DNA from 3 places in the Amycolatopsis alba DSM 44262 genome. Region 3 is predicted to be linked to each of the others. Evidence: riboswitches for the same ligand, from Rfam matches in the RefSeq annotation. Region 3 holds a riboswitch; each other region holds the start of a gene.
What was found. A riboswitch is a leader RNA that binds a small molecule or an ion and turns the genes downstream of it on or off. The one in region 3 is predicted to bind S-adenosylmethionine.
Positions count from the first base shown of each region.

Region 1: another riboswitch for S-adenosylmethionine. It lies ahead of AMYAL_RS0105275 (aminotransferase class V-fold PLP-dependent enzyme); the one in region 3 lies ahead of AMYAL_RS0112045 (methionine ABC transporter ATP-binding protein).
Region 2: another riboswitch for S-adenosylmethionine. It lies ahead of thrC (threonine synthase); the one in region 3 lies ahead of AMYAL_RS0112045 (methionine ABC transporter ATP-binding protein).

Region 1 covers NZ_KB913032.1:1,154,499-1,157,764, forward strand. Annotated here, with positions in the region: gene AMYAL_RS0105270 (hypothetical protein) at 1-450, opposite strand, end outside; gene AMYAL_RS0105275 (aminotransferase class V-fold PLP-dependent enzyme) at 470-1,834, opposite strand; SAM riboswitch class IV at 1,867-1,981, opposite strand; gene AMYAL_RS0105280 (M23 family metallopeptidase) at 2,110-2,793, opposite strand; gene AMYAL_RS0105285 (potassium/proton antiporter) at 2,925-3,266, opposite strand, start outside.
Region 2 covers NZ_KB913032.1:236,383-239,648, forward strand. Annotated here, with positions in the region: gene holA (DNA polymerase III subunit delta) at 28-1,011, opposite strand; SAM riboswitch class I at 1,147-1,279, shown strand; gene thrC (threonine synthase) at 1,292-2,557, shown strand; gene AMYAL_RS0101035 (ComEC/Rec2 family competence protein) at 2,575-3,266, opposite strand, start outside.
Region 3 covers NZ_KB913032.1:2,568,956-2,572,221, forward strand. Annotated here, with positions in the region: gene AMYAL_RS0112040 (4-(cytidine 5'-diphospho)-2-C-methyl-D-erythritol kinase) at 1-428, opposite strand, end outside; gene AMYAL_RS0112045 (methionine ABC transporter ATP-binding protein) at 550-1,560, opposite strand; SAM riboswitch class I at 1,771-1,861, opposite strand; gene rsmA (16S rRNA (adenine(1518)-N(6)/adenine(1519)-N(6))-dimethyltransferase RsmA) at 2,109-2,945, opposite strand; gene AMYAL_RS45845 (DUF222 domain-containing protein) at 3,137-3,266, shown strand, end outside.

The DNA of each region.
Region 1 (3,266 bases), 1.4 Mb from region 3:
CCAGGCGAGCAGGGCAAGGCCCACCGTGAGGAGGACCGCGGTCCGCACGTCACCGGGCATGTCGAGCTTCGCCAGGCCACTCAGATCCGCCAGCGCGATGATGGCCAGCCCGCCGACGACGGTCACGAGGACCACCCACCACGGCACGACTCTCCCCTCGCGCCTCATCCGCAGCGTGTAGTACAGCGCGGTACCGGCGTAGATCACGAACACGGCGAAGAACCAGGCGTCCATCCGGCCGACGTCGCCGAACGCGACGGCTATGGCGGTGTTGCTTTCCCGGCTCATCTCCACGCCGGGGCCGACGCCGTACAGCCCGCCGGTCCCGTAAGGCGCATAACCGGCCCGGCCCTCGTACCGGCCCGTGCCGACGGATGAAGCCACCACCGCCAGTTGGGCGAATCCCAGTAGTGCCAGCGGAAACCAGTAACGCGGTCGCTCATTCCCCATGCGGGACGAGGGTAGTGGGTCAGGCGCAGAACGGGGGAAGCTCCCGCGGGTCGTTCTCCGGAACCCAGCGGCCTTCCGGCTTTTCGTACTGCCAGCGCGCGCCGCGGGCGACGATCTGGCGCAGTGCCAGGACGACCCGGTCCACGTGTTCGGTGGTGCTGCCGAGGCCGAGGCTGACCCGCACGGCCTGCTGGCCTGTCGAACCGGCGGCGGAGATCAGCCGTTTGGTCGCGACATGCGCGCAGAACGCGCCGTCCCGGACGCCGATGCCGTACTCCGCGGACAGCACCGCGGCGAGCCAGCCGGGGTCGAAGCCGTCGACGACGAAGCTGAGCGTGCCGACCCGGTCGACCGGCGCGTCGAACAGCCGCAGCTCGGCGAATCCGGGGATACCGGCGAGACCGCGACGCAGCCGCGCCAGGAGTTCGTCCTCGTGGGCGACGATCGCGTCCCAGTTCGCGGCCAGCGTCTCGCAGGCGACACCGAGCGCGTAGACGCCGACGGTGTTGGGGGAACCGGCTTCGTGCCGCTCGGCACCGGCGTTCCAGACCACGCCGAGCTCTTCGGAGTCTCGGGTGACGAGCTTCGTCGCGCCACCACCGGCGAGGTACGGCTGGGCGGCGCGCAGCCAGTCGGCGCGGCCGATCAGCGCGCCGGCACCGAAGGGCGCGTACAGCTTGTGGCCCGAGATCGCGACGTAGTCGACGTCCAGTTTGCGCACGGAGATCTTGCGGTGCGGTGCGAGCTGCGCCGCGTCGAGCGCGATCCGGGCGCCGTGCCGCCGGGCGACGGCGGCGATCTCCTTGACCGGCAACAGTTCCCCGGTCACGTTGGACGCGCCGGTGATGACGACCAGCCGCGGTCCCTGCGGGCAGTCCGCGAGTGCTTCGTCCACAGCGGACACCGCGGCGAGGCGGGTGCGCGGGGTCTGGATCCGGCGGACGTTCGGACCCTTCCACGGCAGCAGCGCGGCGTGGTGGTCGGTGTCGAACACGACGACCGACGTGTGCTTCGGCAGGCTGCGGGCGAGAAGGTTGAAGGAATCGGTGGTGTTGCGGGTGAACACGACGGTGTCGGTCGACCGCGCGTCGACGAAGTCCCGCAGGATTCCGCGCGTGCGCTCGTAAAGCTTGGTGGAGATCTGCGAGGCGAATCCGGCGCCGCGGTGGACGCTGGCGTACCAGGGCAGGAATTCGTCGACCGCGTCGCGCACCTTGTCCAGACAGGGAGCGCTCGCCGCGTGATCGAGGTTGGCGTAGCCGATGTCGCCGCCGGTGACCAGCGGAACCCGCAGATCGGCGCACGCCACCGTCGGAATTTCTTGCGACACAATGGTTTCCGCGACAGCGGCGGGGGTGCTGGTGCGTTCGAGAGCGAGAGTCATCGTCATCCTCCGGGCCAGGGGACCCGACGAGGATCCCGCGCTTGCCCGTCGCACCGCGCGACAGGCCAGGTCCTCACCCGGGGCACCCCACCGCGGAAGGAGGGTTGCCGGTCAGCTAGCCGGGGCTTGACGCTGACACTCGTGACCTACGAACGAAGTTAGCGGATGGACCGGCGATCGAGCCACCCCTTGTCCGGATGTTGAGACGCCGGTCACGCATCGCGCAACCGAGGAGAACCGTTGCCCGGCGCCGCGCCGCGCCAGGCAACGGGAGGTCAGACGCGGAATCGGCCCGGCAACGGGACGATCGAACGCGAAGAGACCTCGGTCGCGGTACCGGAGTACTGATCGGTGCCCGCGGTGAACTGCCAGCCGCCGAAGGTCTTGCCGTCGACAGCCTCGCCATGCGCCTCGGCGACCTTCGTCGAGACCTCGTCGTAGGACAGGCCGTTCCAGTTGCCCGCGTCGACGCCGAAGTCGCGCGAGTCGCCGCCCTTGGCGGTGGCCGCGGGCAGGGTCCACAGGGTGAAGTGCACGTGGGCGCCGGTGCTGCTGCCGCCGCAGGGCAGCGCGTTGCCGGTCCGGCCGAGAGCGTCGCCGGGGGCGACCTGCTGGCCGTCGGTGACCGAAATGCGCTCCATGTGGTAGTAGCCGGTCCGCCAGCCGCCGTCGTGGTCGACGGTCACCCAGTCGCCGCCGTCGCAGTGCTGGATCCGGACCGTGCCCGCCAGCGGAGCGCGGACGGTCTTGTCGCCGGGGCTGAAGTCGATGGCGTTCTTCACGCCGGAGTTCCCGTTGTCCGAGTGGATCCCCGCCGAGTAGACCGACTGGCCCGCGTCGAAGGGCAGCCCGAACGCGGGGAACGCGCCGGCCGCCGACGCCGCCGGTGCGGCGAGAACCACCCCGACGAGTGCGGCCGCCACACCCAGACCGGCGAACCGCGCAGGAAGTTTCGTCACCTTGCGTACTCCTTACCCCGTGACACTCACCCATTCGATGGAGTCGATTGCCGGGAAAGTAATCCAAAAGGAGTACAAAAGGGAAGAATTTTCTGAGATCAACCGACGAACAGCTGGTGCCGGTTCGTGACCTACTGGCCGGATTCGCCCTTCCACCTGGCGAGGCGTCCGGCGCGGTCGACGGCACGGAGCCGTCGTTCGGCCGTGTCACGGGCGTCGGAGGTGGTCACGACGAGTAACTGGTCGCGTTCCTGGAGCCGGGTGTTCTTGTTGGGCGTGAAGCCGGTGCCGTCGCGGACGAGGAGGCTGATCGTCGCCCCCACCGGCAGCCGCAGTTCGGCCAGGTAGACGCCGTGCATCTTCGATCCGGCGTTGATGCGGACCTGCAGGAGTTCCGCGCCCATCTCGTCGAGGGGCGCCGAGTCGACGTCGATCTCGTGCGCTTCGGAATGCTGAGCCAGTCCGAGCACCCT
Region 2 (3,266 bases), 2.3 Mb from region 3:
TCGCGTCACCGGGGCCTTTCGCTGTGTTCAGCGACTTGTGCCGTGGGCGTCGACGACTTCCAGGACAGCGCGCTCCAGCGCGTACTCCGGGTTGGCCGCGGCACCCTTGACCTCGGCGTTGAGCCGGGCGACGATCCGCATCGCGGTGGCGAGGCCGTCCTGCCCCCAGCCACGAGCCTGCCCTTGCGCCTTGCGGACCTTCCACGGCGGCATCCCCAGCTCGCCCGCCATCTGGTTCGGGTTCCCGCGACCAGCTCCCGACACCCGCGCGATCGTCCGGACGGCGTCGGCGAGGGCATCCGCGACCAGCACGTGCGGAACACCCAGCTGCATCGCCCAGCGCAGCGACTCCAGCGCCGCCGTCTTGTCGCCGGCGACGGCTTTCTCGGCGACGGCGAACCCGTTCACGTCCGCACGGCCTCGGTGGTAGCGCCGGACGGCCTGCTCGTCGACCGTTCCACCGGCGTCCGCGACGAGCTGGGTCGCGGCCGACGAAAGCTCGCGCAGATCCGAGCCGACGGCGTCGATCAGGGCGAGCACGGCCGCACCGTCGATCTTCCCGCCGACCCGGCGGACCTCGTTACGGACAAAGGATTCGCGCTCCGCGGGTTTGGTCAGTTTCGGGCACTCGACGACCTCCGCCCCTGCCTTCTTCAAGGCCGCGGGAAGCGCCTTCGCGGCCTTGCTCCGGCCGCCTCCGCTGTGCACGACGACGAGCACGATGCCCTCGGCGGGTGCCTTGACGTAGGCCATCACCCCGTCGGAGAGCTCCTGCGAGATGTCGTGCGCCGATTCGAGGACGATCACCCTGCCCTCGGCGAACAGTGAAGGGCTGACCATCTCCGCGAGTGCGGGGACTGTGAGGTCCGACACCCGGATCCGGGTCAGATCCGCCGTCGGATCGGCCGCTTTGGCCGCGTCCGAGGCGCTGCGGATCGCGCGTTCGATCAGCAGCTCTTCCTCACCGAGAACCAGGACCAGCGGCGATGGGGCGGAAGCTTGCGTCGTCACGGAGAGGATCCTCCCACTCCTCCTCTCGTGTGCTTTGTCCGGTGATGTGTTCCGGGCACTGTGGCCCCACCTGAGCCTCATGTCGTACGGTGTTGGCGAGGCGACGCGATCATGTGCGTGCCGACAATCGAATACCGCTCATCCAGAGGGGCAGAGGGAACGGCCCGATGAAGCCCCGGCAACCGGCGTCAGCCTGTCATCCCGCGATCGCGGGATAGCTGACGAACACGGTGCCAATTCCGGCCCGCCATGGCGGGGCAGATGAGGAAAGGACCTCGCGATGACCGCAACCCTCGGCACGACCTCCACCACCAAGACCCCGGATCTCGGACCGGCCGTCGAACTGGTGTCGAAGGAAGAGGGACACCGGCAGCCGCTCGCCCCCGAATTCGTTTCCGCCGAGGACTTCTCGCCGCTCGAGGTCGCCTACGACTTCGGCCGCGTGCGTCGCGAGGACATCGAATCCGGGCCGAACAACATCTGGCGCTACAAGAAGCTCCTTCCCGTTCCGTCGAACGTCGAAGAAATCCCCAACACCGAACCCGGCGCCACCCGGCTCGTCCAAGCCGACAGGCTCGCGAAAGCCTTGGGTGTCAAGAAGGTCTGGGTCAAGGACGACACCGGCAACCCCACTCACTCGTTCAAGGACCGCGTGGTCGCCGTCGCACTGGCCGCCGCCCGTGAGTTCGGGTTCGACGTGCTCGCCTGTCCGTCGACCGGCAACCTGGCCAACGCCGTCGCCGCCGCGGCGGCCCGCGCCGGCTGGCGGTCGGTCGTGCTGATCCCGAAGACCCTCGAGCGCGCCAAGATCCTCACCACCGCCGTGTACGACGGCGACCTGATCGCGGTCGACGGCAACTACGACGACGTGAACCGGCTCGCCACCCAGCTCGCCGCCGAGCAGGAGAGCTGGGCGTTCGTCAACGTGAACGTCCGGCCCTACTACTCGGAAGGCTCCAAGACGCTGGCCTTCGAGGTCGCCGAGCAGCTCGGCTGGCGGCTTCCCTCGCAGATCGTGGTGCCGATCGCCTCCGGTTCCCAGCTCACCAAGGTGGACAAGGGTTTCCGCGAGTTCGGACAGCTCGGCCTCGTCGACGAGACGCCGTACAAGGTGTTCGGCGCGCAGGCCACGGGCTGCTCCCCCGTCTCGGCGGCCTTCCGCGCGGGCCACGACGTCGTCCAGCCGGTCAAGCCGGACACGATCGCCCGGTCGCTGGCGATCGGGAACCCGGCGGACGGCCCCTACGTCCTGGACGTGGTCAACCGCACCGGCGGCGCGATCGAAGACGTCACCGACGAAGAGGTCGTCGAAGGCATCCGGCTGCTCGCCCGCACCGAGGGCATCTTCACCGAGACCGCCGGCGGGGTCACCGTCGCAACGGCCAAGAAGCTCATCGAGGCAGGCAAACTCAACCCGGACGAGGAGATCGTCCTGCTGATCACCGGCGACGGTCTCAAGACCCTCGACGCCGTCGAGGACAAGGTCGGCCCGAAGGCCACCGTCAGCGCCTCGGCAGACGCGGTCCGCGAGGCTCTCGGCATCTGAGTTCCCGCCGGCCCGCCTCAAGAACGAGGCGGGCCGCGGGGCTCACCCCGGCGCACCAGGGAGAGTCCTCGCGCGTCGGCGACGACAGCGGTGTCGCCATCCGTGTCCGTTCTGGCCACGGAAGCACCGACCGCCGTCAGATTGTCCAAAGTGGACTTGTTCGGATGGCCGTAAGTGTTTCCGGCGCCGACACTCACCAGCGCGAGCCGCGGCGCGACGGCGTTGAGGAAGTCCGGTGCGGTGTAGCGGCTTCCGTGGTGCGGGACCTTCAAGATCTCGGCACGCAGATCGGCGCCCTCGGCCATCAGGTCGGCCTGCGCGGCGAGTTCGACATCGCCGGTCAGCAGCACCCGGCCCGCCGGGGTTCCGGCGCGCAGGACGACGGACCCGTTGTTGATCACCGTGCCGTCCTGTTCACGGGCCGATCGCCGGGTGACATAACGCGGCCCCAATACATCCAGCGACAGCCCCGGCCAGTCCAGCCGTTGCCCGATCCCCAGTTCCAGCAAGGGAATCCCGCGACGTGCGGTCTCGTCCGCGATCTGCTGCCATGCCCACGCGGGAGCACGACCCGGACCGACGGCGACCGCCCCGACCGACCTGCCCTCGAAGACGGATTCGAGACCGCCGATGTGGTCGGCGTGCAGATGACTCAGCACGATCAGCGGAACCCGGTCCACGCCGAGCCTGCTCAGGCATTCGTCGACCG
Region 3 (3,266 bases):
AGCTTCGCGGCGATACCCGCCAGTTCGTCACGGGAGATCTCCAGCTTCCACAGTGACGCGAGCCCCACCAGGGTCGCGGCCGCGTCAGCGCTGCCACCGGCCATTCCGCCCGCTACCGGGATGCCTTTGCGAAGCACCACCCGGACCTTGGACTCACCGTCCGCCTTGCCGACGTGGGCCGCCAGCGCCTGCGCCGCCTTCCAAGCGAGATTGTTGGCCCCTGTCGGTACGGAACCTTCACCTTCGCCATAGACCTCGACGCCGGGGTCCTCAGTGACCGCGACGGTCACCTCGTCGGTCAGGGAAAGCGCCTGGAACACGGTCACCAGCTCGTGGTAGCCGTCCGGGCGTACGTCACCGACCGACAGGTGCAGGTTGACCTTGGCGGGAACCCTGACGGTTACTGGGGGCGGTACGACGGCGAGCACGAGTCAAGCCTACGTGGCCGCTCCACTTGTGCCGCCACCAGGAGAAAAGAGAACAGGACGAGTCGGACACGAATGGGCCGCCCCGGACGGATTCCGTCCGGGGCGGCCCATTCGTCAAGAATCAGGCAGCGACGCCCTGCGGGCCGCGGACCGGGTGGGTCACGTGTCCACCGCGTTCGGCGATCCAGGCGAGCGCGGCGTCCGCACGCTCACCGCGCACACCGAGACGGAACCGGCCGACCGGCGTGTCGCCGATCCGGGTCAGGCCGCCTCCGATGGTGGCGAGCTCGACGTCGAAGCGACCTGCCGCCTCCGGCAGCAGCGCGCCGACCGATGCGAAGCCGACAAGCACGACATCCACCGCGCGGTCGTACTTCGAAGCCTGCGCCCGGCCGGTCTCGATCGAGGGCAGGAGCGCCTGCGCGGTCCGGCTGTTCGGGTCGGAGACCAAGTCGAGCACCGTTCCGCGTTCGATGATCGCCCCGGCCTCCAGAACCGCGACGTCGTCGCAGACACGGCGAACCACGCCGGCGTCGGGAGTGGTGAGCAGGACGGTGACTCCGAGCTCGGCACGCGCCCGGTCGAGCACGGTCAGGACCGCGCCGGACTCCTCGGGCTGCACACCCGCGGTCGGGTCGTCGGCCAAGAGCACGGACGGCCCGGCGGCCAGGGCCTTGGCGATGGCCACCCGGCGCAGCTGCCCCTCGGACAGGTCGCCCGGCCGCTGCCCCGCTCGCGGGGTGAGCCCGACCAGGTCGAGCAGGTTACCGACGCGGTTGCGGCGCTGCGGCCCGTCGAGACCGAGCTGTTCGAGCGGCGACGCGATGTTGCCGGCGATGGTGCGCTCGGCGAGCAGCTCCGGTTTGGTGCTCACGACACCGACCTGACGGCGGATTTCGCGCAGACGGCGGCCGTCAAGGGTCCCGGTGTTGAGCCCGTCGAGGCGAACGACGCCCCGGTCGGGACGCTCCTGAAGCCCGATGCAACGAGCGAGGGTCGACTTGCCGGAGCCTGCCGGACCGACGACTCCGAACAGCGAGCCCGCTTGGATGTCCACGCTCACATCGCGCAGGGCGACGACGGGATTTCCGTTGAGGGGAAAGGACTTGGACAGGTTTTCGACAGTGATCACGAAGGGCTCCATGCAAATGGGGCGCTGCTTCTTTCGAGCGCGCCAACCGTCACCGAGTAGCCGTCCGAACGGACGGATTTCAGAGGTAAGGGAAGAGACTCAGGCAGTAACGGTGGAGCGTCGACACGCACTTACCGTGCGGCGACCTTCATCGACGACACGTCGCCTGGTCAGCAGGAGCGGGTGGGTGACCCTGTTCATTAGGCACAGCCTCCATCGGTCCTGGCGGTAGCACCTGCCCTGTGGAGGGTGGTTGCTGCGACTTCGGCGAGCCAGGTCTCTCAGTCGCTCGGGATGGCTCACTGAGTAAAACCGATCCCACTGGATGAAAGCAAGCGCGTAGGCGCAGATCACACGTCTGGTCGCGTCCATGATACAGGATCTGCTGTCCACATTATGGAACGACACTAGCCGTCCCTGTGTTATGGCGGGGCCCCTGCCTGCTAAGACAGGTCTGGATCATGCAGATCGAGGAGAGGACTTACGCTTTCGTGCTGACATCGACCGGCACGCGTTCTCGAGGTACCGGTCACATCTGCCACAGGTGGTCAGCCTGCTGCAGCGGCGATCCGGACGAACTGATGAACATCCAACTGCTCGCCGCGGGTCTTGGGGTCGATACCCGCCTTCTCGAGCAACTCGCCCGCGCGATCGGCGGAACCCGCCCATGACGCCAATGCCGCGCGCAAGGTCTTCCGCCGCTGCGAGAAGGCGGCGTCGACCACCGCGAACAGCCGCTCCCTGGCCACAGACCACACCAAGTCACCTCGCTCGAAAGCGACCAGCGCGGAGTCCACGTTCGGAACAGGCCAGAAGACCGCACGGGGCACTGCGGCGACCTTGCGCGCCTTGCCGTACCACGCGAGCTTGACGCTGGGCACGCCATAAGTCCGGCTTCCAGGGCCTGCCGCCATTCGGTCCGCGACCTCGGTCTGGACCATCACGAGACCACTGGTCAGCGACGGCAGCTCGGCGAGCAGGTGGAGCACGACGGGAACGGCGACGTTGTACGGCAGATTCGCGACGAGCGCCGTCGGTCGCGCAGGCAGGTCGTCCGCCGTGATCCGCAGTGCGTCCGCCCCGACGACCTTCAGCCGCTCGGCCCCGCCTCGCTCGGCCACGGTGTTCGGCAACCGCCCCGCCAGTACAGGGTCGATTTCGACCGCGACGACTTCGGCACCGGTCGCGAGCAGGCCAAGCGTCAGCGAGCCGAGGCCCGGCCCGACTTCCAGTACGACGTCGCCTTCGCCGATCCCCGAAAGGTCGACGATGCGGCGCACCGTGTTGGGGTCGTGCACGAAATTCTGGCCGAGCTTCTTGGTCGGACGTACGTCCAGCTCGGCCGCCAACGCCCTGATCTCCGCAGGCCCGAGCAGTTCAGTCACTTGACGATCGTAGCCAGCCCCCCTGAGCCTCGGCTGGCGGCCGCGACTCGCCCCCATCACCCTTCCGACGGTTCCCATCTGCACGCGTTCCACTTCAGGGTGATGGGCACAAATTCGCACTGCCGGAGCGTAATGATCATTCACCCGATCGATACCGTGCACTCGTTCGAATCTGGCCCGACAATCGAGGGATGACCAGCACAAACACTCCCAAGACCTTCCCGCTGAACCTGCCGGAAGGTGACGCCGATCTGCTCCTCGACGAGTTGCAGACACGGCTACGCGAAGGGCGGCGTCTAGCCGCCGAAGTCGGCCAGATCC